3 regions of the Paenibacillus ihbetae genome follow, and region 1 is predicted to be linked to each of the others. Evidence: riboswitches for the same ligand, from Rfam matches in the RefSeq annotation. Region 1 holds a riboswitch; each other region holds the start of a gene.

Evidence for each region. A riboswitch is a leader RNA that binds a small molecule or an ion and turns the genes downstream of it on or off. The one in region 1 is predicted to bind ZMP and ZTP.
Region 2: another riboswitch for ZMP and ZTP. It lies ahead of rpiB (ribose 5-phosphate isomerase B); the one in region 1 lies ahead of purT (formate-dependent phosphoribosylglycinamide formyltransferase).
Region 3: another riboswitch for ZMP and ZTP. It lies ahead of BBD41_RS26450 (bifunctional 5,10-methylenetetrahydrofolate dehydrogenase/5,10-methenyltetrahydrofolate cyclohydrolase); the one in region 1 lies ahead of purT (formate-dependent phosphoribosylglycinamide formyltransferase).

What each region holds. Positions count from the first base shown of each region.
Region 1 is NZ_CP016809.1:6,141,950-6,151,874, forward strand. Features, by position in the region: gene BBD41_RS27565 (ATP-binding protein) at 1-1,430, opposite strand, end outside; ZMP/ZTP riboswitch at 1,630-1,710, shown strand; gene purT (formate-dependent phosphoribosylglycinamide formyltransferase) at 1,776-2,936, shown strand; gene BBD41_RS27575 (MATE family efflux transporter) at 3,319-4,677, shown strand; gene BBD41_RS27580 (response regulator transcription factor) at 4,753-5,448, shown strand; gene BBD41_RS27585 (sensor histidine kinase) at 5,445-6,530, shown strand; gene BBD41_RS27590 (helix-turn-helix transcriptional regulator) at 6,714-7,607, opposite strand; gene BBD41_RS27595 (Gfo/Idh/MocA family protein) at 7,845-8,885, shown strand; gene BBD41_RS27600 (glycoside hydrolase family 2 protein) at 8,910-9,925, shown strand, end outside.
Region 2 is NZ_CP016809.1:3,720,234-3,730,158, reverse strand. Features, by position in the region: gene BBD41_RS16495 (serine hydroxymethyltransferase) at 1-763, opposite strand, end outside; gene BBD41_RS16490 (TIGR01440 family protein) at 1,047-1,631, opposite strand; gene rpiB (ribose 5-phosphate isomerase B) at 1,705-2,163, opposite strand; ZMP/ZTP riboswitch at 2,276-2,357, opposite strand; gene BBD41_RS16480 (low molecular weight protein arginine phosphatase) at 2,513-3,100, opposite strand; gene BBD41_RS16475 (manganese efflux pump MntP) at 3,284-3,847, opposite strand; gene BBD41_RS16470 (L-threonylcarbamoyladenylate synthase) at 3,936-5,069, opposite strand; gene spoIIR (stage II sporulation protein R) at 5,581-6,276, opposite strand; gene BBD41_RS16460 (FtsW/RodA/SpoVE family cell cycle protein) at 6,613-7,803, opposite strand; gene prmC (peptide chain release factor N(5)-glutamine methyltransferase) at 8,087-8,977, opposite strand; gene prfA (peptide chain release factor 1) at 8,982-9,925, opposite strand, start outside.
Region 3 is NZ_CP016809.1:5,882,992-5,892,916, reverse strand. Features, by position in the region: gene BBD41_RS26470 (ABC transporter permease) at 1-861, opposite strand, end outside; gene BBD41_RS26465 (response regulator transcription factor) at 1,209-2,648, shown strand; gene BBD41_RS26460 (cache domain-containing sensor histidine kinase) at 2,645-4,435, shown strand; gene BBD41_RS26455 (Cof-type HAD-IIB family hydrolase) at 4,516-5,316, opposite strand; gene BBD41_RS26450 (bifunctional 5,10-methylenetetrahydrofolate dehydrogenase/5,10-methenyltetrahydrofolate cyclohydrolase) at 5,592-6,440, opposite strand; ZMP/ZTP riboswitch at 6,511-6,590, opposite strand; gene BBD41_RS26445 (permease) at 6,742-7,752, shown strand; gene BBD41_RS26440 (TIGR03943 family putative permease subunit) at 7,784-8,740, shown strand; gene BBD41_RS26435 (CobW family GTP-binding protein) at 8,756-9,925, shown strand, end outside.

The DNA of each region.
Region 1 (9,925 bases):
TGAATCGTAAAGCTGGTCCCCCGTTCCGGAGAGCTCTTCACATCAATCGATCCGCCGTGATTATGGACGATGTTTTTCGTGATCATATACCCGAGCCCGGTTCCGCTGTCCTTCGTTGTATAGAAGGGTTGTCCCAATGACTTGATCTGCTCCGGCGTCATGCCAATGCCATCATCCTGGACGATGATGCGGACATCGCTGTCACTTTGGTGGATGGAGAGTGTAATCGTTCCTCCTTGATCCATCGCCTCCATGGCGTTCTTCAGCAGATTGATGAATACCTGCTTCAGTTGATTCGTTTCCCCGTGAACGTACACGGGCTCGGCCGGGTAACGCGGGATGATCTCGATATTGTTCATCGCGGCCTGGACCTTCATCAGGGTAACGATTTGTTCGATGATGTCGAGCACGTCAAGCGGCTTGCTGACATGGGCGATTTCAGGCTTGGACAGCACCAGCAGCTCATTGACGATCAGCTCAATCCGTTTGAGCTCCGATTCGATGATATCAAAATAAAGCTTATTGCTCTTCTCCGAAGTACGAAGAAGCTTGATAAACCCGTTAATCGACGTTAGCGGATTACGGATCTCATGTGCGATGCCAGCAGCCAATTGTCCTGCCGTCGTCAGCTTCTCGGACTGCATGATGCGATCCTCCTCCATTTTCTGCTCGGTTATATCTTTGAATATACTAAGCGCCGCCTTCTCTCCTTGATAGGTCGTGATGAGCGTGAAACCGGAGACGATTTTCTGTTGTCCGTCGAAACAATTGATCAGGTATGTAACAGGCCCGATTTCCCGATATTTCGCGTAACGCGTCCTTCGCCTTGCAAGCTTATGATGCGAGGAAGGATCTACGACGACATCGGTTGAAATTCCGATCACGTCAGCGGCATCCGAGGCATGAAGCAGCCGCAGCGTAGCCTGATTAACGTACTGGACAATTCCGTTCTTTGTAATGAACGCGGATAGCGGGAGCTCCTCCAGCAGTTCCAGGAAGCCATCCTCCCTCTCAGACAGTTTCATTTCCTTCTGTACAAGCTGTTCCTCCAGCTCGTAAACAGGTGTCAGATCCTCAAATTGGACCAAGCAATGGCGGATCGGCGCTGGCGCTTCAGCGGACGCCGAGAAGTGAAGCTTCAAGTGCAGATTCCGTCCCTCAGGATGTTCGTATTTCACATCAACGTGGAGTGCCGTCATCGGGGAAGGCTCCAATCGACCATCTGCTGCCTTTTGCCTGATCACTTCCAGAATTCCTCCGTCGTTTAACGCTCTGAACGTTCCATCCATTACTTCTTGTTTGGAACAGCCTAATAACTCGCACAAAGCTGCATTGACTTGAAGCACTTCTCCTTCCATTGAAACGATCGCCATTCCCATGATAGCGTGTTCAAAAGCAAAATCCTGATAAGGGACAGAATAGGGGAGCACAGCAAGTCTCCTTTCTATTGACTGTATGGTTTGATTACCCCCTATTATATGTTCAGGATGCGCTTTCATCAACGACAGGAGCGAATAGAATAGGAGAGTCGGTCCATGAACGGATAGACAATGGGGCTCTCCTGTAATCACCGGGGCCGCCATATTGCATTCATGCTCAATATTCAGTATGATTTAGCTGACAATGCATAGGTCGATGTGTGACTGGCGCGACATGGGGAACCATGAGGGAGCACATGGATGACGACAGCCGTACGCCTGGGCAGAGGTAAGGGAAGTTTATTTTCCTTTACCTCTTTTTTAATATTTTTATCTTGAAAAGGGGAATGGACAACGATGTATAAAACGAAAAAAATGCTGCTGCTGGGATCCGGGGAACTCGGAAAGGAAGTCATTATCGAAGCGCAGCGATTAGGCGTGGAAACCGTGGCGGTTGACCGATATGCCGACGCGCCTGCTATGCACGTCGCACATCGCAATTACGTAATCGACATGCTCGACGGCGCCAAGCTCCGGGAGGTCATTGAGCGGGAACAGCCAGATCTGATCGTTCCCGAGATCGAGGCCCTGGCCACATCCGAGCTGGTAAAGCTGGAGGAGGAAGGCTTCCGCGTCATCCCTACCGCAAGAGCGGCCAAGCTGACGATGGACCGGGAGGGCATCCGCAGGCTTGCCTCGGAGAAACTCGGATTGCCGACGGCCAGATATCGCTTCGCGGACAACTATGAACAATTCGAGGTTGCGGTAAGGGATATGGGCTTTCCGTGCGTCATTAAGCCGCTTATGAGCTCTTCGGGAAAAGGCCAGAGCGTGTGCCGATCGGAGAGCGACATCCAAGCATGCTGGAATATCGCAATGGAAGGGGGGCGCGTACAGAACGGCCGGGTGATCATTGAGGAGTTCATCACCTTCCAATCGGAAATCACGCTGCTAACGGTTCGTTCGGTGAGCGGGACGAGCTTCTGTCCGCCGATCGGACATGTGCAGGAAAGCGGTGACTATATCGAATCCTGGCAGCCTCATCCGATATCCGAGCTGCAGATGAAGGAAGCCGAGCGCATCGCAAGGGCCATTACCGATGAATTGGGCGGCTTCGGCTTGTTCGGCGTCGAGCTGTTTCTGACCGAGGACCAAGTGTATTTCAGTGAGGTATCGCCGCGCCCGCACGATACCGGATTGGTTACGCTGGTCACGCAAAATCTCTCCGAATTTGCGCTTCATGTCCGGGCTATCCTTGGTTACCCGATCCCGGAAATCGAGCTGATGACCCCGGGTGCCAGCCGGCCACTGAAAGCACCGGTGGAGCTGGATAATTATGTGATAACGGGTGCCGAGCAGGCGCTCTCGGTTCCGAACACCCAGCTTCGTCTATTCGGCAAACCTGTTACTAAGGCCGGCAGAAGAGTGGCGGTGGCCTTGTCGACCGCAGGTGAGGTGGAAGAAGCGCGATCCCGTGCCAAGCAGGCATTGGACAAGCTTGCGGTGGAAGAAGGATAACGGCAGCGATAACCGAGTTCGGGAGTGCGTCTTGTTCGCTTAACCTTGGTATCAATGGCTCTTGAAGAATAGAATAGGGTTCTTAGCGAGAGGTCAGCCGGTTTGCATCCGGCTGGCCTTTTTTTCATAAGAGAATAACGATAGATCCATATGTCCTACATGCGATCTGACGATCGGCTACGCATCCCATGGAAATTATTTAGATTTTGAACATAAACCTGCATCACATTTGCCGTTGTTCATGATAAGATACACAAGAAAACGGCATTCGTGCTGCGGACGGACCAATCGCCGCTGGAGTGATCTAACATGCAGTCCGAAACCATACATATTAGAAACAAGATGTTGAATGACGACTATCACATCATAGGAGATGCGCGCAATGAAAGATATGACACAAGGCAGTCCGATTAAACTGATCATCATGTTCACGATCCCGCTGTTAATCGGCAATCTGTTTCAGCAATTCTACAACATGGCCGATACGCTCATTGTCGGGCGCACGATCGGCGTGAACGCACTGGCGGCTGTCGGATCGACCGGAAGCATTATGTTTTTTATTATCGGATTTGCGCAAGGCTTGACGGCCGGCCTTTCCATCATAACTGCCCAGAGGTTCGGGGCTAAGGATATCGCAGGCGTGCGTAAAAGCGTCGGTACGAGCTTTTGGATCAGTATCGTTTTTACCATCGTCCTGACCATCCTTAGTGTCGTGTTTACGAAGCCGGCCCTCGTCATGATGAATACGCCGGTTGAAATATTGGATGATGCTTATTCGTATCTGATCGTAATCAATGCAGGTGTCGGTGCGGCAGTGCTATTCAACCTGCTGGCCAACCTGCTTCGGGCGCTTGGGGACAGCCGGACTCCGTTATTATTTCTGGTGATCGCCAGCATTTTGAATATTTTGCTGGATCTAGTGTTTATTCTTGTCTTTAAGATGGGCGTAGCCGGGGCAGGGCTTGCTACCGTCATCTCGCAGCTGTTCTCCTGCCTGCTCTGCCTGATCTATATCCATAAAAAGGTTCCGCTGCTGCAGTTCAAAACGGCCGACTGGTCGATCGATTGGGCGTTTATCGGTCAGCATATGCGGGTGGGATTCCCGATGGGCTTCCAGGCCTCGATCATCGCGATCGGCGCGATTATTCTTCAAATTACGCTGAACGGGCTCGGTGCAATGGCGGTTGCGGCTTACACAGCGGCCCAGAAAATCGACATGCTCGCAACCCAGCCGATGAACTCCTTCGGCGTTACGATGGCAACCTTTGCGGCGCAAAATTTCGGGGCAAACCGGATCGACCGGATTCGGCTCGGCGTCAAGCAATGCATTTTGCTTTCGGGATCGTTCAGCATCCTGGTGGGGGCACTTGTTCTTTTTGCAGGCCCGTCCGCCGTCTCGTTGTTTGTCGGTCAGGGACAGGAGCAGCTGCTTGATCTCAGCGGGCAATACTTCTTAGCGAACGGAACAACCTACTTGCTCTTGTCGTTGCTGTTCATATACAGGTTTTCGCTGCAAGGACTGGGCCAGAGCTTCATCCCTACAGTCGCCGGCATTATGGAGCTGATCATGCGGGTCGTTGCCGCCATGTTCTTGTCGGCGCTGATCGGATTCCCCGGGGCATGTCTTGCCAATCCGCTGGCTTGGCTGGGTGCGCTTATTCCGCTTGGAACCGCGTATTATTGGAGCATGAAAAAGCTGAGCAGACCCGATCAGCCCGCTCCGATCCCGGTTCAGACGTGACGGAATACCCCGGTCAACCTAAAATAGTAGAACACTTAAATCTTGAAATTTTATTTCCAGCAAGGAGAGACGGGAATGAGGACGATTTTGATCATCGACGATGAGCCGAATATCCGGGAAGTTCTTGTGTCGTATCTCCAAAGAGAACAGTACCGGACGCTGGAGGCGGCAGATGGTAAAGAAGCATTGGAACATCTGCGAGACGAAAGGATTGACCTGATCATACTGGATTTGTTGCTGCCCGATATGGAAGGCGAGCAGCTCTGTGCCCGCATCCGTTCATTCAGCCCGGTTCCGATCCTGATGCTGACGGCGAAGTCCGCAGCAAGCAGCCGGCTCAAGGGCTTTTCCTCCGGAGCGGACGATTATGTACTGAAGCCGTTCGATCCCAGGGAGGTTCTCGCACGGGTCAAAGCGATCTTGAGACGGGCAGGAGATGATGCCCAGCTGCTGTCGGACGTTACGGTGTATCGCCACGGAGCTCTTGTCATTCATTCGGGCAAGCATGAGGTGACCTGTTATGGACAGGCTGTGGGCTTAACGCCCAACGAATATAAACTCCTCGTATTGCTGGCGAAATATCCGGGGCGGAACTTCTCCCGCGAGGAGCTTGTTGAACGTATTCTCGGTTATGATTATGACGGCGATATCCGCACCATAGACCAGCACGTCAAAAATCTTAGGCACAAGATCGAGGAGGATCCCAAACAACCGAAGTTTATTATCACGGTGTACGGCTTTGGTTACCGGTTCGGGGGCGAGGATACATGAAGCGAAGGCTGGATTTGCGGCTGGCTGCCATCATCATCAGCATCACGACGGGCATCTTGATTATGTTTACTGTGATCAGTATTCTGACCAATCATTATCATATTGCGATGTATCAGCAGCAGACCGCGGAAGGGCACGGGATCGACCAGCTGAATTACCATTTGGAGCAGGCTCAGATGCAATCGATCATACTGACCTGTATTCTGTCGATCGCCCTTGCCTCGGTGACCGGCATTTACGTGGCCAGGCGGATCTCCGCTCCGCTGGTTCAAATGAAGCAGGCAGCCGAAAGGATGACGCGAGGCGATCTGGGCACCCGGATACATGTTCACGGCGAAGACGAGCTGGCAGGACTTGGCGGTTCGCTTAACGAGCTGGCTCAGCAGCTTCAGAAGCAGGAGCAGCTTCGCAGAAGCATGACCCAGGATATCGCGCATGAGCTGCGAACGCCGTTAACCACGTTGAAAAGCCACACCCGTGCTTTGGAAGACGGAATCTGGGAGCCCACGGCTGATCGGTTTCACACTTGCTTGCAGGAGATCGACCGCTTGATCGACCTCGTCACCGAGCTTGAGGATCTGCATGATATGGAATCGCCAGGTTTCCGGCTCAGCCTCGCCACGCAGGATATGTCGAAGCTGATGGAGCGGGCGGTGTCGCTTGTCAAACCCATGTATCTTGAAAAACAGGTGGAGCTGGCGTATTCCAGCGGTCCGCCGATACCAGCGATGGTCGATGCCGATCGAATCCACCAGGTGCTGGTGAACATCCTGAGCAATACCCTCCGACATACGCCTATGGGAGGACGGGTGCGAGCCGAGCTAATCGCCGATCATGAGCATGTGCTGGTGCGTATCGAGGATAACGGAGATGGCATCCGTCCGGACGACTTGCCCTTTATTTTTGAAAGATTGTACCGCGGGGATAGATCAAGAAACCGGAACAGCGGCGGAAGCGGCATGGGACTTGCTATCGTGAAGCGACTGGTAGCCGCCCACGGCGGCCAGGTATGGGCCGAGAGCCTGGGCGCGAATCACGGCAGCCGTTTCTTCATTCAGTTGCCGATTAAGGATACCGATTGAGGATGCCGATGCCGCCGATTGAATGGCCGACTCAATATAGCATAACGAACAGCAAGCGCCACGGAAAGGCGCTTGCTGTTTTTGTTATGTCATAATCAAGGGTAGCTCGTAGGGGCATCAAGTTAGGAAGACCCATTGGAACTTTAGAGTTTAATTCCATTGCCCTGCTCCCCTGTATCCCGCTTATTCCGCTGCAGACCGGGACTGCGAGGGGGTCATCCCCTTGTACTGCTTATAGAGCTTCGTGAAATAATTCGGGTTGCTGCAGCCGACGATCCCGGCAATTTCCGTGATGGTTAAGGTTTGCTCCTGAAGCAGCTTCTCCGCCTCATTCATCCTGGTGAGGTTGACGAAGTCAACGAAGGTCCGGCCGGTAAGCCTTTTAAACATTTTGCAGAAATGGAAAGGATTCAAGCCAACCTGCGCGGCAGCTTCCTCCACGGAGATTTTCTCGCCGATTCGGGTTTCGATCCGGCTGATCAGCTGCTTGTAACGCTCCCGATTGGCAAAATACGGCTCAGACGGTTTCTCCGCCAGCTGAGTGGGCAGAAAGGCGCGCGCTAGCTCTACGAACAGGGTGTAAAGCTTGGTCTTGGCAATCAACTGGTACGCCGGGGGCCGGGTGCTTAATTCCTCGATGATTTCCTCAATCAGGTTATCGTAATGATGGGTCTCCGCCTTGACCTCGGCAGGCTTTACGGGAAAACGCAGCTTACCTTCAAGATATGGGGCTACATACCGGCTGTGGAGGGGGTCATGGATGAAGTCGTTAAACAGCGATGCGTTGACCACGATGCAATCAAACCGAATATCCCCTTCCTCGCTTGCAAAGCCGACATGAAGGCTTCCGCCAGGAATAATCATGACATCGCCGGGCTTCATCGCATACGGGGCCGTGTCGATATGAAAAACGGCATGGCCCTCTCGCATGCGAATAATTTCGAAGTGCTCGTGCCAGTGAAGATAAAGGATGCAGTCCCGATTACGCGCGTTCGGATTAAAGTTGCGGAAGACCTGGACCGGGTAGGCTTTATAGTCAAGCCTGGTGTTTTCGTGCAGCTCTTTCGGATTGGACATGGGCTCACCTCAAACCGCAAGATCAGAGTGGTAATGCACAAGGTTATATAGAGATTAAGTAAAAATCTGCTTATATAATGAAGTTGCTTCATTTACAGTAAGCCAATATCGGAATGATTTCAACCGGGTACGTATCTCTCACTGGGAAATCGATTTGTGCGGCTAATCCGCAAGCTTTTCCCAAGTCCAGGGATGGAGCGTGCCTAAAATAAAATCTGATGTGAGGAGCCTGAGATAATGAATAAACCATTTAAAGTCGTTGTTGCCGGTTGCGGCCATATGTCGAATACATGGGTGGACTATGCAAAAGGAAGAGCGGATACCGAAATCGTAGGTCTGGTGGATATCCAGGAATCCTTCGCCCGAGCCATGGCTGACCGCCACGGTTTAGGCTGCCCGGTATTTACCGATGTCACCGACGCAATTGAATCGACCGGAGCCAATGTGGTATTTGACGTAACGGTCCCTGCCAGCCATTTCGCGATCAGTACTGCCGCCCTGAAGCAAGGATGTCATGTTTTTAGTGAAAAACCGCTTGCTGAATCCATGCCGGAATGTCTGGAAATCGTGCGTCTGGCGCAAGACACGGGGCGAACGCATGCCGTGATGCAAAATCGCCGCTTTGATCCGCGCATACGGGCATTCAAGGAACTGATTGACAGCGGTTCCATTGGGAAGCCGGGCTTTATGGCTGCCGATTTTTTCCTGGGTCCGCATTTCGGCGGATTCCGGGATGTTATGGATAGTCCACTTCTGCTGGATATGGCGATCCACACATTCGACCAGGCGCGCTTGATCAGCGGAGCGGATCCCGTATCTGTATACTGTCACGAATTCAACCCGCCGGGGTCATGGTATGCCGGCAATGCGATGGCCGTATGCATCTATGAGATGTCGGATGGTTCAGTATTCAACTACCGCGGCTCTTGGTGCGCGGAAGGGGTTCAGACCTCATGGGAAGCCGCTTGGCGGGTGACGGGGGAGATGGGCACCGCCATCTGGGACGGACATGACGAGATTTATGCGGAGGTTGTCGCTGCCAGCGATCAAACGGGCGAGTTTATCCGGAAATATGAGCGCATAAACGGAGTGCTCCCGGAGATGGCGAAGACCGGTCATCATGGCTGTTTGGAGCATATGTTCGATTCCCTTATGAGCGGGACGAAGCCGGAAACCGACTGCAGCGATAATATTTACAGCATGGCTATGGTTCTCGCCGCCTTGGAAAGCGCCAAGACAGGCCGCAAAGTGATGATATCGGATGTTCTGGGAGCTTAATAAATCGCGGAGGAGGAATTCAAGTTGATCAGGCTATTCAATACGCATCATATCCGTAAGATCGAGGAGCTGGAGGGGATGTGGGAATTTGCGCCTGCTGCCGCTCCCGGGGAACGTCCGGAAGCATTTCCTTATAAGCTCCCCGTTCCGGGTTGCTGGGAAATGCATCCCCAATTCGGAATCTACAGGGGGACGGGAGTCTACAGAAAACGGATAAAGTTAACAGAGAAGACCCATTTACGCTTGGTTTTTAAAGGAATCAGCCACACGGCTCATGTTTACTTTGATGAGCTTCTGGTCGCCCGTCATTACAATGCGTACACCGCTTTCGATGCGGTCATCCCTGAGGTCGAGGCGGGGGAGCATGAGCTTCTGGTCTATTCCGATAATGCTTTCAGCGAAGCTTCCGCGCTTCACGTTCCCAACGATTACTATACATACGGGGGAATTATCCGGCCTGTCGTTCTTGAACAGATTGGGGACCTCTATATCGAGAATGTCATGTTTACTCCTCAGAGAGACGAAGGCGGCTGGCAAGGGCAATGGAAGGTGATCATACGGAATATCGGTCAAGTGGCTAAAAAGGCAGATGTCCAAGGATGTCTGGCAGGTGTAAGCTTGCCCCTGGGCAGCAGTGTCGTCGGTCCGGGCGAGCGAGAGGAGCTTTGCGTGACGTTGCCATACCCCGCTGTACAGGAGTGGTCGCTGGAGCAGCCGAATCTCTACGAGCTTCGAGCTGTGCTAACGGTTGACGGATCCGATTGTGACGATTGGATCGACCGGATCGGTTTCCGCGAAATAACGACCCGTCATGGCAAACTTCAACTGAACGGACGTGAGCTGGTGCTCAAAGGAGTGAATCGCCATGAGGACCATGCGCTGGCAGGGGCGGCATTTCCAATTCAGCTGATGGCAAAGGACCTTGAGCTTATCGCTGATCTGGGGTGCAATGCGGTTCGAACAAGCCATTATCCATATGATGAACGTTTTCTGGATATGTGCGATGAACGAGGAATCGCGGTGTGGGAGGAGAACCATGC
Region 2 (9,925 bases), 2.4 Mb from region 1:
ATCCCGGGAATACTGCCTTGTCAATCGCTTGCGCCCAAGCCTTTTTGCACAGGATCATGCCGCCGCGCGGTCCGCGGAGCGTCTTATGCGTCGTTGTGGTAACGAAATGCGCGTACGGAACCGGATTCGGGTGAAGACCAGCCGCAACAAGTCCTGCGATATGAGCCATGTCGACCATAAACAGCGCGCCGACATCGTTCGCGATCGCGGCCAGCTTCTCGAAATCAATGATGCGCGGATAGGCGCTGGCACCGGCAACGATCAGACGAGGGCGATGCTTGAACGCCGCTTTGCGGACTTCATCATAATCAATGAGGAACGTGTCTTCTTGAACGCCATAAGCGACGAAATTGTACAGCAGGCCGGAGGCATTGACCGGGCTTCCGTGCGTCAGGTGACCGCCATGGGCAAGGTTCATGCCAAGAACGGTATCGCCGGGCTTGAGCGCTGCGAGATACACCGCCATATTCGCCTGCGCGCCGGAGTGCGGCTGCACGTTGGCATGATCGGCGCCAAACAATTCCTTCGCCCGGTCGCGTGCGATATCCTCGACGATGTCCACACGCTCGCATCCGCCGTAGTAGCGTTTGCCAGGGTAGCCTTCCGCATATTTATTGGTGAGGACGGTGCCCATCGCTTCCATGACCGCTTCGCTGACAATGTTCTCCGATGCAATCAGCTCGATATTGCTGCGCTGGCGCTTCAGCTCCAGCTCCATCGCCTCAAGTACAGCAGGATCGTTCTTACGCAAATGTTCCATCATTATTTATATCCTCCTATGATCCAAAATCTTGCTTAAAATATTTTGTTTCCATATTACATAAGGCCAACGATCGAGCAGGGATGCGGGGCAAGTGCGTGAATTTTTTTCACAATCGCTGCTGCTCCCGGATTTTCTTCATCCTTGGAATGGGATCCAAGGCAGAATCGTTAACAAAGGCACACACGATCATGGAGTCGAAATCATTTCACTCTCCTGCCGGCATTTCCCTCTTCGTTAGTCCTACAAACAAGCAAACCAGATGTCGAGCCTCATTCCAAACGAATCAATTGCATGATCCGGAATCCGCATCCGGCACCTGACGATAAACGGCCCGCTCTCCGCCGATCAGCTTGGGCCGGGTATATGCGGCCGTAACCCGCGCCTCCCCGATGTACCGTTCGCTCGGCCTAAAAGGAACCGCGACGCTGCGAAGATGCATGCCGATCAGCGTCTCGCCGATGTCGATGCCCGCATGCGCCTGAATGGATTCCGCCAGGCAAGGCTGCTTCATGCTGCGGTAGGCGCTGGCTGCCATGGAGCCGCCGGCTCCCGGAATCGGCACAGCCGCCACTTCCGTCAAGTCAAGCCGCTCAAGCAGCTCGCGCTCGACGACCAGCGCTCGGTTCAGATGCTCGCAGCATTGGAAGGCCAGCGAGAATCCGTACTCCGCCTGAACCTCGGCAATGCCTTGAAGCAGCTGCTGCGCCGTCTCCAGCGCGCCGCCTGTTCCGATCCGCTTGCCTGCAACCTCGCTCGTGCTCACGCCGACGACCAGCACCTTGCCCGGTCCAAGCTTCGCCGTCTCGGCAAGCTCGCGGACGATGCGGGCGGTCTGCTCGTTTAAGGAAATGTTGGAAGCATCGCTCATGCCACAGTCCTCCCTTAATAGTCTCAACGTCGCTTCATGCCCTAAGTCCAGCGCCTTTCCGGAGAGAAACGTCCTATCCGTTCTTGAGGTAGCGTTCCTCGATCGCCTTGATCTTGTTGACGCGGCCGACATGACGCTCGCCGTGGCTAAACTCGGTTGTCAGCCAAGCATGGACGATTTCCGCGGCAAGGCCGGGGCCGACTACGCGTTCGCCGAGCGCGATCACATTGCTGTCGTTATGCTCGCGCGTTGCTTTGGCCGAGAACACATCATGCGTCAAGGCGCACCGGATTCCCGGCACCTTGTTCGCCGCAATGCTCATGCCGATGCCGGTCCCGCAGATCAGAATGCCGCGATCGGCTTCGCCGGACACGACCTTCTCGCATACCGGCAGCGCATAGTCCGGATAGTCGACGGAATCGGAGCAGCCGCAGCCGAGATCCTCCACCTCATGTCCAAGGCCGCGAATAACCTCCATGATTTCCTCTTTCAGGCGAATGCCCGCATGATCCGTGCCTAGTGCAATTTTCATCGATGAAACCCCCTCATATGTTCGCTTTCGCGTGATTAGCTTGTTTCATTATAACCCAAATATCCCGCAAAAGACGAAAAAAGAGCAGTCGGCGCACACGTAGTGCTCCAATGCTCTTTGCCCAGGCGACCGGCCGTATACTCCGGTGCTCCACCGTGGTTTCATCCACTTCGTCGCCAGTTACACCGGATCTATTGTTGTTTCCCCTACATCTTAAATCAATCGCCGAGGAAAGGCAAGCGGCTTTTTTTGCATCGCCTGCCTGCCGCGCCTTACCTTCCTATGTGTCCCGATGCTCAGGTCATCTGCTGTTCTCCCGCAGGTGCTTGGCGAATTCCCCGCAAAGCGATTATGCCAAACCGCCCGCATTCAGCTTGTCCAACAAACGAAACAATGCCGTCCGAATCTCGGCTGCGGTCGCTTCATACTCTTCCTTCGTGCCGCCGAACGGATCCGAGATATCAAAGCTCGGAATGCGCTGGCGAAGCTCGATCAGCCGTTCACGGTCCCTGTCGCTGACTTCTTGACCGAGGGATCGGGCCAGCTCAATCGATGCGTATAGACTGTCCTGCTCCTGCAGATCCGACAGTACCTTGCTGTCATCCTCAACATATTCCTTTAATGTATGCATTTTGTCAGCAGCGTGAGGAAACTGCCGAATGGCATATTGCTTATGCGATTGGGTCAGGGTCAGGACAAGATCGGCCCATTCCACGAGCTCCGAGGTGAGCGGCTTGGATACGAGCTCGTCCCGGATATCCTGATCCCGAAGCACGGATTCCGCATGATGGGATACCGGCATGCCTTCTATCGCCGATACGCCGGCGGATCGCACCTCCACCGGAATGCCCCGCTGCTTGGCCAGCTTGCGCAGCATCCCCTCGGCCATCGGACTGCGGCAGGTATTTCCGGTGCAGACAAACAGTATTTTTTTCACAGTCTTAAGGCTCCTCCCGTCAGTATTAGGTCCATACGGATATTGTATCAAATCCCATCACAAATTTCGCCAATTCGGTATTACTCGGAAAATGATTCCTTATAAGGTTGCGAGCCTTCCGATCAACAAGCCCCTGCATCCATCCCATATTCCATATCCGATTCGCCTTAACGGCCGTCCGTATTAAACAATAAACATCACGCCGAACACAACCAGAATAAGTCCTCCGAGCATCTCGCCGTACTCGCCCAGCTTGCTGCTGACCTGACGGCCCAGCATCAAACCGAGAATCGACATCAAGCCGCCGACAACGCCGAAGGTTACAACGATCAGCGTCACATCATGCACGAACATGCCAAGCGACAATCCGACCGAGAACGAATCAATGCTGACGCTAAGCGAGAACAACAGCATGCCCAGCAGCGCGGACGGATGGACGAGCCTGCCCTCGCCCCCGCGAAAGGCGTTGTGAATCATATGGCCCCCGAGCAGGACCAGCAGCCCGCCGGCGGCAAGCCCGGTAACCTGTCCCAGCAATAATCCGACATAACGGCCGGCAGACAGCCCCAGCAGGGGCATCAGCATATGAAACAGGCCGATCAGAAAGCTCATGCCCAGCATATGACGATAGCGCAGCCCGCCTCGCAAACCGACTCCGATGCCAAGCGAAAATGCATCTAGCCCAAGTGCAACCGCCATGAGCAGAATCGCCGCAAGCTGTCCCGATTGGACAGACGCCTCCAACATGCCCATTCCCCCAAGTCCCATGGTCTTGTACACCTTATGCGGACAAGGGATAAATGATGCCTAATCGGCCATCAAAAAAAGGCTGCGGTTAATGATCCACGTCGATCACACGATGCCCCGCCGCCTTCAGCAGCCGGTTCATCACCGCGGCGCCGAGGCCCTCTTCAGGACAGGCTTCCGCCAGAATGAAGGTGGCGCCGGCCTCGTCGAACCGGCGCAGGCCGGCGTACAGCCGGCGGGCCGCTTCCTCCGGCGCGGCCTGGCGGCCGAGCGGCACGGCCACGTCCGCGCGGTAGCGACCGATGTGCTCGTCGAACGACAGCACACCGGTCACCTCGCCGCGGCGGGCGGCGGCCTCAAGCTCGGCCGCGATGCGGGCCGCTACCGCGTCGGCGTCGCGGCCCTGCACCACGCACATCGCGCCCTTCGGCGCGTAGTGCGTGTACTTCATGCCCGGCGAGCGGGGCGCCGGGCTCTCCGCCTCCCCGGCGGCGCTTGTTAGCGCCGGGTCGAGGCGCACGCTTGCCGCTACCGCGGCAAGCTGCTCGGCCGTGACGCCGCCCGGGCGGAGCACCGTCACGGCACCGTCCTCGCCGGCTTGCACAACCGTCGACTCGACGCCGACCCCGGCAGGGCCGCCGTCAAGCACGCCGTCGATCGCGCCGGCCAAATCCTCCAGCACATGGCCCGCGAGCGTAGGGCTCGGCCGGCCGGAGCGGTTCGCGCTCGGCGCGGCCAGCGGGCATCCGGCTGCGCGGATCAGGGCGAGCGCAGCGGGGTGGTCGGGCATGCGAACCGCGACCGTGTCCAGCCCTGCCGTCACCCGGGGCGACACGGCACCCGGCTTCACAGGCAGCACCAGCGACAGCGGTCCCGGCCAGAACGCCTTCATCAGGGCACGCTCGGTATCGTTTATCCGAAGCGCCAGGTCATCCAGCTGAGACAAATCCGAAATATGCACGATCAGCGGGTTGTCCGACGGCCTTCCCTTCGCCGCAAATATGCGCTCAACCGCCTCCGTGCTGCCCGCATCGGCGCCTAGCCCGTAAACCGTTTCCGTCGGGAAGGCGACAAGCCCCCCGCCTGCCAGCACACGGCCCGCTTCATGCAAGGCCTGCTCCTCCTCCGGGGTGCGGCTTCCGGATTCCATCGATTCACTGTCGATACGCCACACCTTCGTCGGTCGGGACTGCGCATCGACATGCTCTCCGTGATGTTCCATTTGGCGGCTGTCCTCGCGGCCGCTTGCAGTATGTTCCATTTCCTATCCCAAGCTTTCTGTTTATGAAATATATTAACCATCATGCACGCGCTTTGTTGAAGCCCATCCGGGAACGGCTTTACAAGCTTGTCCAACGGCTTCCGTTTCCATTGCCTTGCCTGCCGGTATTGAAGACTTCGCACGCATCGATCGATCCGCAACGAAGCATTCATCCCGAATATAAAAATATCGTCACGTCTATCGAAGTCCTTCAAGAAGACAGACGCATACCGCAGCAGTTTGGCGCAATATCAAGCAGCAGATCCCCCAGAAGCTTACACGCTCCGATATTTAAAAAAAGCGCTTCGATTCTTTAGTCCGGGTCCCGGGTCACCACCCGGGCAGCCGGCCGTTCTAAAGAGAAAGCACTCTTCTATATAAAAGTGTATCACACTCGCCTCGGATTGAAAATCGATCGCCTGCATGTCCTTCTATCGCTCTTACCTAATATCATTGCGATACATCCGCTAGATTATCCAAATAATCCTGCTACCCAATTCCAAATGCCGATGAACATATCCCATAAGAAAAACCGAACTTCGGGCTCGGAATCGCCCGCATTGACTGGCTCATCCGGCTGACTATTACCCGCTTGCGCCGAGACGGTCTGGACTCCGGCATCCGCCGGCTGTGCCGCCGCATCTCCGCTGCCCCCGTCGATGAAGCACAGCGGCGGGAACAACACGCACCACCAGTTCTGTCCCTGTCCCTCGCCAAGCGTGATGCGCACCGCATCATAATCGCCTGCCGGATAGACCGTGCCGCCGTACAGCTTCGTTGGAAATGGTACGACTCCGAGTTCCACATTGTAGCTGTAGGTGATTCCCCGTTTTCTCAGCTCCTCGCCGACCAGCTGCCGAATTTCCGGCAGATGCCGGGTCGTCAGCACCTTGGCTTCCTCCAGGCTCTGCGGGTTGTCGAGTTCCTGGACCCACAGCTGCATCTGCTCCACGACCGCATCGCGGATTTCCCGCTTCACGAGCTGATCGGAGGGGCTGTCGGAATTGGCCAAGATGCGCAGCCGGATCGATTCCTGAGGAATCGGTCCCCCCACAACGGAAGCATCAATACGCTGGCCTTCCCACACGGTAATGACCATAAACATACAGGATAAGAGCAAAATCATTTTTTTCACGATAATACGGAGGGTTTCGCTATAATGGTTCATCTTGGACAACCGCCTCTCTATCAACCGATAATCTATGATGCTATCAGTATGTCCGGCCTCCGAAGATCTAAACGTGAATCTAGCAATTTATTTTAAAAGATAATAGAATCGCCTCGGGTGGTAGGGTCTTCAAACCGCATCTCCTGTCGTCACTCCAATTGGTTACTGCCCTGCCATGGGTCTGTCCGGACCGAGGTTTCAGCCATAACAAAAAAGAGATGCTACCCTCGGAGGACAACATCTCTTCATAAATGTATTTGCACATTTCAGCTTCTTCTGCTTCAAGATAGGCCATTTCGGACAATCCGTTTCGCACCACTGCACAATGAACAGGGCTTACGCCTGTTTCGCCACCGTCGACCGGTGCGCATGGGGATCCGGCATATCCTCGTCGATCTCCCGGCCGTGCAGCTTCACGCTCATGGCAACCCCGAGGCTCGCCATGCTGATTACGAGCGATGTTCCCCCGTAACTGATAAACGGCAATGTAATCCCTGTCAGCGGCATGAGGCCGATAAACATCCCGATATTCTCAAAGATTTGGTATAAGAACATGGACACGATCCCTATGATGAGAAACGGACCGGCACGTTCACGCGACTCCAGCGATATTAGAATCATCCGATGGATCAGAATGAAATAGAGCAGGAGCAGCACGGAAGAGCCGATAAACCCGTATTCTTCCGCAATCTGCACGAAGATGGAGTCGGAATAGGTATACGGTACCCGTCCCGATTGCACCGAGGTCCCCTGCATAAAGCCTTCCCCGGTCATGCCGCCGGAAGCGATCGCCAGCTTGGCATTGTGGGTGTGATAGCCGGCCCCGGCGTTGTCCGTCGTCTCGGGCATCAGCCATGGGTCGATCCGGTCGAGCCAGTGCGAGCGGCTCCCTTCCTTCATGAAGGCCGTAATTTCGTCATGGTAATGAATGTAAGCCTGGATTCCGCCGAAAGCAGTGCCGGCAACGAGCACCAGACCGATCAGCGCATGCGATAATTTGACATTACCAATCCACAGCAGCCCCATCAAAATGATGACGTAGCTGAGCGCATTCCCCAAGTCGTTGATGCCCATGACGAGCACGAAGGGAATAAACGCCAGGAAGCCGACCGGAATGACATCGCGGATAAAGGAAAGCTGCGATTTATTTTTCTTCACCAATATAAAGGTCAGGAAGATGATCAGCACCAACTTAAACATTTCCGCGGGCTGCAGGCTCGTAAATCCCAGATTGATCCAACCCTTCGAGCCGTTAAGCGTTGCCCCGAAAAACATAACGTACACAAGCAGCAGTAGGCCGCCGATATAAATGTACGTTGCGTGTTTAATGAGAACGCGGTAATCCAACAGGCTCATACCGAAGAAAGCGATAAAGCCCGCAATGTAGAAGATGAGCATCTTAATATGGTACCCGTCCCAATCAGCCGATCCGATGGTTACGCTGTATAAGGAAGTAACGCTGATGATCATCAGCATGACAAGGACGGTTACGACAACAAAGTCTATCTTTTTAAATTTCTGAAGCATGCCTTTGATCCCCCTGTGCCGGAGCGAAACCGCTCCGATGTGCCTTACCGGCCATATAACGATCTGCCCGGATAAAAAGTTTGGGCTCTCCCGGCCCATACCTGGCGCATTAGCCATCGCCCCAACAGCCTTTCAAGGATGCGGGCGGACGATAAGACAGAATACGAACCTTATGAGCACGAACGGATCATGAGCATGAGAAGCCTGCACGGGAAGCGGCGGATTTCCGCAAGTAAACCCATGATCATCATATATTGTAAAAGAATTTCCCTCCGAACACAATTTAACGGGCAATTCCCAAAACATGCCTGTCGATTCCCGCCAAATCCGGGATCGTTATGATCTCGTCCCAATGTCCGGCGGCCCGCAGCAAATCCGCCACGTCCTGCGCCTGGCCCATGCCCAGCTCGAAGGCGATCAGTCTCGGCGGTGCGGCTAGCAGCGGGAGCTGATCCATCATTACGCGGTACGGATAGAGGCCGTCCGGCCCGCCGTCCAGTGCGGTTCGCGGCTCATGATCCCTCACCTCGGGCTGAAGGCCGGCAATGTTGCTGGCCGGGATGTACGGCGGATTGGAGACAATCATATCAGGTCCCAAGCCGGCGAACGGCTCGAGCAGATTGCCCTGCCTGAACTCCACGCCGGCCCCGAGCCGGGCCGCATTACGCCGTGCAACGTCCAGCGCCTGCGGCGAAATGTCGCTCGCCAGCATGCGCAGCCCTTTCGCCTCCAGTGCCAGCGTTACGGCGATGGCGCCGCTGCCGGTGCCGATGTCGACGGCGGTCAGCTTTTCACCAGGCTGCAGCGTTAGCTGGTTTCCATACTTCAGCACGGCCTCAACGAGCAGCTCCGTTTCGGGACGCGGTATCAGAACGGCCGGCGTCACCTCGAACGGTCGCCCGTAGAACTCCTGCTCCCCGATGATGTATTGCGCCGGGACGCCCTCGGCCTTCCGGTTGATGACGGCCTCGAAGTCGCTGCGCCGTTCCTCGGGAAAGGCGTCGCCGAGGGCCACGTAATACGCCGTGCCGGTCAGTCCCAGCACATGCTCCAGCAGCAGCTGTGCATTTCGCTGCGGCTCCATGATCCCGAGCCCGTCTAAAAAAGAAGAAGCCTCCAGAAAGGCTTCCCGTATGCTGCGCTCCGGCGTCAATGTAAATTCGTTTCGCTCCAAAGCGTTATACTCCTTTATCCATCATTTCCGCTTGCTCTGCGATGGTCAGGGCGGAAATGATCTCCTCGATTTCGCCGTTCATCACCTGATCCAGCTTATGCACGGTAAGCCCGATCCGATGGTCGGTCACCCGGCTTTGCGGGAAATTGTACGTGCGGATCCGCTCGCTTCGATCCCCGGTGCCGACCTTGCTCTTGCGCTCGCCGGCGTACTTCGCTTCCTCTTCCTGGCGCATCATGTCGTAGATGCGCGCGCGAAGCACCTGCAGCGCCTTCTCCTTGTTGGAGTTCTGGGACTTGCCGTCCTGACACGTAGCCACGATGCCGGTCGGGATATGCGTTACGCGAACCGCCGATTTCGTGGTGTTAACGGACTGACCGCCCGCACCGCTGGAGCAGAACGTATCCACGCGGATATCCTTATCCAAAATCTCGATATCGACTTCCTCGGCTTCCGGCATGACCGCCACTGTTGAAGTGGAGGTATGGATACGACCTCCGGATTCCGTTGCCGGAATACGCTGCACCCGGTGCGCGCCGCTCTCGAATTTCATTTTGCTGTAAGCACCGCGGCCGTTGATCATGAAGATGACCTCTTTGAAACCGCCGAGGTCGTTCATGTTCACGTCCATCAGCTCAACCTTCCAGCCCTGGGAATCGGCATAACGGGTGTACATCCGGTACAGATCGGACGCGAAGAGCGCCGCCTCGTCTCCGCCGGCTGCGCCGCGAATCTCGACGATAACGTTCTTGTCGTCGTTCGGGTCCTTCGGCAGCAGCAGAATCCGGATTTTCTCCTCCAGCTCCTGTTGGCGGGCGGAGAGCTCCTCGATTTCCATTTTAACCATTTCGCGCATTTCGTCGTCGAGCTTCTCACCCTGCATGGTTTTTGCAGCTTCAAGCTCTTCCATTACATTTTTATATTCAACATAAGCCTCATAAGCAGGCT
Region 3 (9,925 bases), 260 kb from region 1:
GACCGCTGTCATATAACCAAAATCAGCGCCGACTGTAAAAGTGGTCCGGTAAATATAGGTATCGATTGTATCCGCTACGGAATATACCGGTGAACTGTACAGGTTGAAAATTTGATCAAAGCTGCCTCCCAGACTCATAAGGCCGCCAATCGTAAGTACAAACAGGATGGCTACTGTGCTCTTAATACCCGGCCAAGCGATATACCGTAGACGCTGGAAGCGGCTGGCTCCATCGATTTCGGCAGCTTCGTACAGATCCGGATTGATGCCTGCGAGCGCTGCCATATAAATGATGGAATCCCATCCAATCTCTTTCCACACATGGGTAATGTAAAGCATAGGCCGGAACTCATTTTCATTGACCAACGGCGACGAAGCTTCAATTCCTAGCAGTGACAAGAACTGGGTATATACCCCGTCATTACTTAGAATATTGGTAAGGATCCCCGCCAGGACAACCCATGAGATAAAGTGCGGAAACGTAAAGAGCGTCTGGAAGAACTTCCTTGCTCGATTGCGCGAAAACTCGTTCATGACGATAGCTAAAATGATCGGAAGCGGAAAATGGATGACCAATTTCGCCAAGCTGATGATGACGGTATTTTCGAAGGCATTCCAGAATTCCTGGTCCTGCAAGAGAGTCTTGAAATGATCCAACCCAATCCAAGGACTTCCTAGTATTCCCTTGCTGAAATCAAACGTTTTTAAAGCTAGTGTGACCCCGTACATCGGCAAATAGCTAAATACAAGGTACCAGATCACGACGGGAAGAAGCATTAAATAATGATACTTATATTGACGAATGGTGCTCCACAAAGCATTTTTAGAGGGGTGCGCCTCCAATCTTTTCTCTGATTTCATTCTTTCTCGCCGCCTTATTCCGTATTTTCATGATCGTGTGCCGTCTCTATGTATACGTTTTCAAGTTTCGAATAGAGGCTGCAGCCATATCGACTTGATGTGATTTATTATATTAATCCTCCTTTTCGGCGCATATAGACATAATTCGGGTTCTGTTTGGACTTAATTATGATCTGATCCGCATCTCCCAATTCTAAGTTTTGTACATAGGAATCCGTAATAATGTCTATATCGCAAGGCCCGCTTCCCCGTTTACCCGAAACGAAAAGTAGTGTATTCTTTCTACAAGAAATGAGTGCGCTTTCAGCGGCATCCATGCTTGCATATCGTTCTACATAGGAGGTCATATGTACAAAGCTATTATTGTAGATGACGAAAAATGGATCGTGGAAGGCATTAAAGCAGGAGTGGATTGGGGAGCATACGGGTTCGAGGTCGTCGGCAGTGCCGAAAACGGCCTGGATGCACTTACAATGATCGATCAGCTTCGTCCGGATGTCGTATTTACGGATATCAAGATGCCGCTGATGAACGGTCTTGAGCTCATCAAAACCGGCAGAGAACGGCTTCCGAATACATTATTTGTCGTGCTCAGCGCCCATGCTGAATTTGCGTACGCCCAGAAAGCCTTAAATTACGGGACGTTCGGCTACTGTCTTAAACCGTTCGAGGTTGAGGAAATTCACAATATGTTAAAGCGGCTGTCGGATGTACTATCGACGCGTCCGCAAGAATCAGTCCTGCCTCCTTCACCTGAACTCTACGAGGCGATCTGCGCCAATGAGACGGACCTGGTTAAGAAGATAATCACACGAAGCGAGATGAACTTACATGATAAACATAAAATCCAGCCTTTGGTTATCGTTGTTCATGGCAATAAGTCTCCCGTTATTTCGGGGACAATCAAGCATCTCCGCTTTCAAATGAGCCCCCGCCGGTTAGGCTGTCTCGTCTATGAGAATGAGACGGAAGTTTTGATTCGAAGCCTACTCTCTAACAGCAAAGAATCATGGTGCAGCATCGGAATCGGGTATGCCCTCTCCGACTTGTCCGAGCTCAGTTCTTCCTTAGAAGCGGCTTCTCTTGCATCGTACGGGATGTTTACAACCGGAAAACCCGGTGTATTCCATGCTCCTCCCCATACCAATCCCCTGATTGAAGAAGTACTTAGGAATTTATCGCAAGCAATGGAACAAAAGGATAGAATCCAATTCAGCGCTGCCATGAACCACGCCAGGCTCCAATTTCGCAGCGGAGCTTTCAGCATAAAGGATGCCTATCTCATCTTCACTGCTTTAATGACTTTGTTCTACAGGGAAGGCGTATCGGGCTCAGCCCGGGTGTATGAAGGATATGAACAGCTTTCATATCATTACGGGGATGCGGATGCCATGATTGACTACTTGATGGAGCACACGCTGGGCTACCTTTCGGAAGAACAGCCCGGACTCAAAACCGAGGTTTCCCATAAAACGATCCGAAAAATGTTGGAGTTTATCCATGACAACTTTACAACCGAAATCTCTATTCAGAGTCTTTCCGAGCGATTTTATCTGAGCCCCAATTATTTATGCCACTTATTCAAAAAAGAAGTCGGTGAAAACTTTATTGAGTATATCTCCCGTCTTCGGATCCAGTATGCCTGCAAGCTTCTTGCCGAAACGGATCTTGCGATCAAGCATATCGGAGAAAAATGCGGTTTTAACGATTATTTTTATTTCACCAGAATATTTAAACGGATCGTAAGCCAGACGCCCACCCAGTACAGGGAGAGCATATCCGGATGAAGTTCTTCAAGAAGCTCTCTATCCGAATTCAGGTGATGATGATTGGATTGATCATCGTTGCGATGGTTCCCTTTATTGTCTTGAATGCGTACAAGCAATCAAGTGAATTAATTATCGATCAGAACACTCAGTATAACAAAGAGCTTATCGCGATCATGAAGCAGCGGATCTCCTCCAACTACTCGGAGATTTCGGAGCTCATGGTCAATCTGGGGTATGATGCCACGGTTCAGAATTTCCTGGCGGAACGCGATGATTTAAAAATTTACGAGCTTGCCAAGAAGGTTGAAAGCGTCATGGGCGTCATCAAAAATACCAATCCCGATATATTGGACATCTCCGTCGTCAGCAACACCGGCAAAGTCGTCTCGTTAAAGGGAACGATTACCGATGTTTACGATACGGAAAACATACCGGAGCAAGACGGTGCCGTCCACTATGCCGGGTTCCGAAAGGGCAGTCCCACGCTTGACCGGGACAAGTTCCTGTTCAGCATGAATATATTCTCGCTAGGCAATAGAATCCCGTACGGGGACAACGCCGGCTTTATGATGATCGGCCTTGATGTGCGTTCCATAAATAAGGAGATCGAAAAATACCCCCGCTTGGCCGGTACCAATTTTTATCTGTTTGACAACCGCGATCTGGTGTATTCCAACAGCAGCCAGGATGAGCATCTAATCCAGCTGATCAACGGCCCTTTGTTTAACAAGGATCAGGATCATATGGTTCTGGAAACGAATGCCGGCGCCCGTTATATCGTGCAATCCCATGTGCTGCCCGAAATTGGAGGCAAAATTGTGACGGCTACGCCAATCAGCCTGCTGACTAAGGGGCTTCAGCCTTTGAAAACGAAGAGCTACATTCTGGTTGTGTTCATGCTGCTGATTATATCCATTCCATACAGTATTCTAATGATGAACTTATTAAAGCCGCTGTCCAAGCTCATGACCTTCATGAAACAATTAAAGACCGGAAACTTGAATGTGCTGCATTCAAAGGTCCGACTGGAAGGCTATGCGGAAATCGAAATGATCTCGAACGAATTCAATACGATGCTCCAGCGGATCAATGGTTTAACGAATCAGCTGGTTCAATCCGATACCCAACTGTATCAATCCGAGCTGGAGAAACAGCGGTTGCAGTACGCCTTTCTTCAGAGCCAGATCAATCCGCATTTTCTAAGCAATACGCTGGATACGATGAAAGGGATCGCCATTTCGCAGGGCAGCAGAGAAACGTATGAGATGGCGGGTGCCTTAAGCCGGATGCTCCGGTACAGCATCAAGGGAGGGGATGAGGTCAGTCTCGGGGAAGAGCTTCAAATCGTAAACGCGTATATCACCATCTATCAGATAAGGTTCTCCGGCCGCTTTACGTATGGACTGGTCTGCCCAGAGGAGTTTTTGCCCCTCCTCATACCCAAGATGATCATCCAGCCGATCGTGGAAAATGCGCTCACGCACGGTCTTGAAACCTTGGGTGAAGGCGGGGCAGTACATATCCATGTGCACACCAACGATAATGGGGATCTTGTTGTCATGGTAAAAGATAATGGGATTGGAATGTCATCTGAGCGGCTGGAGCAGCTTAACCATCTTCTCCATACTGAGGGCAAGGACTCGATATTGAACGGACATATCGGGGTGGCTAACGTTCATCACCGCATCCAATTCAAATACGGCAGCGCTTATGGATTAAGACTTAAGAGTGAAACGGGAAAAGGAACCGAGGTAACCCTCATCTTTCCTTGCATTCTTCCCAATGGTACGTCCGCAAATAAATAGGAGCCATGTACATGGCCCCTTCACAATCGGCATGCCTTTAATGCTCAGGCAGCCAAAGCGCATCTTGTCAACCGAAATGCTTACGCCATCACCTGCGGCTTTGGATCCAGCAGGCCCAGCATCTGAAGCCCGTGCCGGATGCCGTCCTCGCTTACGTCCTTGGTAACATGCCGGGCCGCGCGCTTGACGATGTCAGGCGCGTTCCCCATGGCTACGCCATGGCCGACATACGACAGCATCTCCAGATCATTCAAATAATCGCCAAAGGCGATGGTATCGGCAATCTCCATGCCCAGCGCCTGGATAAACTGCCGGATGCCTTCGGCTTTGGAGCCGCCGGCCGGAAGCACATCCGTGCCGTACGGACCCCAGCGGACTAGATCGAGTCTTCCTTCAAATCCGGACCGATAGGCCCCCTCTTCCTCCTCGGTACAAAACACAATAGCCTGGTAAATATCCCGCCCGAGATAATATTCGGGATCGTATTCCGGAATGGTCAGCTTCAGCTCGCCCCAGCTGGAATCGATGAACTTGTGGTGAGTCACGTTCATTTTCATCGCATCGCTTCCCGCATAAATGATCGGATGATCCAGCTGCACCGCCAGCTCGGTGAGCTGCTGCAACTGCTCCGGAGGCAGCGGGTTCCCGTATATCGGCTTGCCCTCGTGAACGACGTATTGCCCGTTCAGGGACACATAGGAATCAATGCCGAGCAGCTCGCGGATGTCCTGGAAATGATAGGGAGCGCGACCAGTCGCGATCGCGACTTCATGCCCGTTGTCTTTTAATTGCTGAATGGATTCCAGTGTCGACTCCGGGACTCGCTTGTCATGATCGAGCAGCGTTCCGTCGATGTCAAAGAAGATCAATTTTTTATTCATTAGCCCTCGCTCCTCTTTTCATTAGCTGATGGGTGTATTGTAAATGATGAAAAGCATTTCAGAGCAAGCAACAATTTATATCCTGTGATTGTCCAACCGTGCGAATCCTTTGGTTTTTAACCGTATCTTGGTGACCCAAACCTCGTGAAAGACAGTCCGTACAAGGGCTTACAAGCCCATAGCCGGAAAGGGAAGTCTTCCTCTCTGCCTCCAATTCTATTATAAAAACCGAGCCTTCAAAAGGACCCGGTTCATTTGCATTGCATTATCCATGTTTAGGACTTCAGTGTTCTTTCGGCCGCCTCAACCGTATGCTTCAGCAGCGTGGCAATTGTTACCGGCCCGACGCCTGCCGGAACCGGCGTGATCGCGGACGCGCGCTCCGCACAAGCCTCATAATCGACATCTCCGATATTGCCTTCGTTATAGCCGGCGTCAAGCACCACAGCGCCCGGCTTGATCCACTCGCCTTGAATGAACTTGGGCTTGCCGACCGCAGCAACGACAATATCACCTTGCGCGACGATGTCGCCTAGATGGTTCGTTTTGGAGTGGCAGATCGTCACTGTAGCGTTGCGGTTTAGCAGCATCATCGAGACCGGCTTGCCGAGGATCGGGCTCCGGCCGATAACCACGGCATGCTTGCCTTCGATTGGAAGCTTGTAATAATCCATAATCGCGATAATCGCTGCCGGGGTGCAGGACGGATAGTCCGCGAACCCGAACGCATTTTGCGAAAAGCCGAGCGTGGTCACGCCGTCCACATCCTTTTCGATCGCGATCGCATCGAATGCCGCTCTTTCATCAATATGATGCGGAACCGGATGCTGGAGCAGAATGCCGTGCACCGCGGAATCCTCATTCAGCTCGCGAATGGCCGCAATGAGCTCCTCGGTCGTCGTCGACGCCTTCAGCTCGATTTTCCGGGATTCGATTCCCAGTCGCCGGCACGCATTGCCCTTCATTCGCACATAGGTTGCCGAGGCCGGATCATCCCCGACGAGGATCGTCGCCAAGCAAGGAGTAACTCCCTTGGCTTTGAGCTGCTCGACCTTAACGGCCAGCTTGGCCTTAAGATCATCCGATACCGCTTTTCCATCCAAAATCAACGTTTCTGTACTCATGTTCAACCCGCTCCTTCGCCATTGTTAGTCAATAAAACATAAAGAGGCAAGGCGACATGATCGTCTCCTTACCTCTTGCCCAGGCGTACGGCATATGAAACTATGCGCTCCCTCTTGGTACCCCAAGCTACGCCAGTAACGCACAGTCAACGTACTACTACTATACCATGAGCGAGCGGGAGTACGCCATAGCTTCGAATGGAAAGAGTTATTCGTAATTCTTTTGATTAAAATGGAAAGTTGTCTATCGTCCAAGCATAGAATGTCCTCGTAGATGATTTTTTTTCGTCAGGAGGCCCGCATGAAAATTCCGGCTTTATTCAAATGGCTGCCGTTCTTTCTTCCGCTGCTCTTTCTGTTCCCGGCTCTCATGACGATGCCTAGGAGCGGGCTCGCCCTGCTGGGCAGTACCGAAGTGCAGCAGCTCAAAACCGTATTCATCGGCATTTTCCTTGAGGCCCTGCCGTTCGTGCTGCTCGGGGTGTTGATTTCTTCGCTGCTGCAAATCTTTGTCAAGGAAGAATGGGTTCGCCGACTAATGCCGAAGCATCCGGTGCCCGGCGTCTTGTTCGCCTCCCTGCTCGGGATGATCCTTCCGGTCTGCGAATGCGGCATGATTCCTGTCGTGCGCCGGCTCATGTTAAAAGGCATGCCGGCTTATGTCGGGATCACCTTTCTTCTTAGCGGCCCGATCCTGAATCCGGTGGTGCTTGCCGCGACGATGATGGCATTCCGTTCGCATCCCGAGATCACGATCGGACGAATGGGACTGGCCTTCATGATTGCCGTCACGATTGGGTTGCTCGTATTTGCTTTCGTGAAGAATAACCCGCTTAAGCGCTCCTTCCAAGATTTCACGGCCGGGTCCGAAGCCGCCGGAAGCCGGCCATCCCACGCACACAGCAAAACTTGGCGTAGCCTTTTTGTTCATGCCGGCGACGAAATGGTGGATATGGGCAAATATTTGGTGCTCGGAGCCTTCGTTACGGCCTGCATTCAAGCGTTTATTCCGCGGGAGGAGCTGCTTTCGCTTGCGAACGGTCCGCTGTCCTCCTATCTGTTCATGATGGGACTGGCATTTGTCCTCTCGCTCTGCTCAACGTCGGATGCATTCGTCGCGTCGGCTTTTACGCATACCTTTACCGTGGGCCCTCTCGTGTCCTTTCTCGTGCTTGGCCCGATGCTCGATTTCAAAACGCTGCTCATGCTATCCGCCGCATTTAAGACGAAATTCGTCATCGGACTAAGCATTGTCATCGTCATGCTCGTATTTGTCGGTTCCCTGATCGTGAATATTTTCCTTGGCGGATAATCCTTGAACAAAAAGGAGGCGAGCCCTTGCCATGAACCGTTCATCGGCGGTCACGCGGGTCCATTATGCCATGCGTGCGCTGCTATTGGCTGCTCTTGCTATTTATATCATGCACTTGAATGAATCGAATCTGCTTGAATACTACCTGGCTCCGCAGATGCAGAAACTTCTGCTGCTCTGTCCGGTTCCGCTTCTGTTCATCGCCTTCGGCATGGTATACCATGCCGTCATGGGCGACGCCGGCGACGTATGCGATTGCGAGCACCCTCATCCCCGGGGCGTGGTCCGAAATATGACGGTATATGGTTTGTTCGCCCTGCCTTTGTTCTTCGGTCTGCTGGTGCCCGATCAGCCTCTCGCGAGCAGCATGGCTGCCAAGAAGGGCATGGTGTACACCTATCCGAATCCGGATGTCCGGACCGGCTCCGGTTCGGAAGACGTACCCGAAGATACCGGTACCGCTGATGGCGTCGGCAAACCCAACCCCGCCGGTAATGAAAATGCTCCTGTCGATCTCTTCGCACCCAAGGATAAGTATAGCGTCGAATTTGCGGAGCTGGCCAAGCGGCTGTACGCCTTGCCCTCCGTCACGGTAAGGCCCGAAATATTTTCCGAAACGGTCGGCGCGATCGAGATGTATAAGCCTGTCTTTGCCGGCAAGCCTATCTCGGTCCAAGGCTTTGTCTTCAGGGATGACAGCATGGATAAGAACATGTTTGCCGTCAGCCGGTTCTTGCTGATGTGCTGCACGGCCGATGCCGTTCCGTTCGGCATTCTCGTGAGCGGAGAGCAGGCATCCCGTTTCGAGAATGATGCCTGGGTATCGATTGAAGGCACGGTCCAAACCGTGAAGATCGGAGGCGAGGAGCGCCTGCTGATTCAAGCCGAATCGATCGAGACGATTGAAGAGCCGGCTTCGCCGTACATTTTTACCAATCCGGACTCTGTAGCAGCGTTTGATGAGCTGTATCCGGCAGCCCAACCCTAATCGGAGGTGAGGAAGATGAACAAAACACCTGTCATTATTATCAGCGGCTTTCTAGGCAGCGGCAAAACAACCCTGCTCCTCAGACTGCTCGCTTACGCAAAGGCTCAGCGGTGGAGCACGGCCGTTATCATGAATGAGATGGGCGAAATGGACGTAGACGGAGCGGTCATTTCCGGCGATATGCCCGACGTACCGGTGGAGAAGCTGCTCGATGGCTGCATTTGCTGCACGAAGCGCGGAGAGCTCGAGCTGGCGATGGATAACCAGCTCAAGCGTAGCCCCGACCTCATTCTGATCGAAACAACCGGCGTTGCGAACCCGCAGCTAATTCTTGAAGATTTGGCTAAACCGGCGCTGGCCGAACGCATATCCATAGCGCGCAAGGTGGCCGTCGTCGACGCCGGCAAAATGCTCGAATACAACAGCTTCTTCGCTTCGGACCGCACTTTGGTGCGTACGCTCCGGGGGCAGATCGCTTTCGCCGATACCATTCTGCTGAACAAAGCCGGCGATTGCGATGCCAAGATGCTGAGAAAAGTGACGGCGGCGGTTCAGAACATGAACGGCACCGCCAAGCTTCGGCTGACAGACTATGCCCATATTAACGAAGCCGAAGTTTTCGGAGCCGTTCCGCTTCCCCCTCGAAACCAGGGCGGGATGGCGTCCGGCAGCGCCGCCGGAACCAGCTTCTCCCTTGGCCATATGGAAACCGCTGAGCCTGGAGCTACTGCGGCTCAAACCAACTCGCATGCAGCTTCGCCCGCGTTGGCGGAGAAAACGGCTGGCTTAGCGCCGGATCCATCGGTTGCACAAGATCGGCTTCAGGAAAGACATGCGCATCATCATGATGACGGCAGCAGCCGATCTCCTCTCCATACCCATCGGGATCCCAATGAGCCGACCTCCTACGCCGGCCTGGATTCGTTAACCTTGTCCTTGCCGGACTTGTTTTTGCCGCCGGGCTCGTTTTCGGCCGGGATGCAGGAGCTCGAGGCCTTCTTCCAGGGCGTAACCGGCCTCCTTCGAGCCAAAGGCTATATCCGCCTGGATTCAGGTTCAGTGCTGGTGCAGTGGGCAGGGGGCAAGCTGGAGCATAAGACCAGCTCCCTGCCGTTGCAGCGGGGGTATCTTACGCTAATCGGAAGCGGGCTCGACAAGCCCCGAATCACCGAGGAATGGGATCGA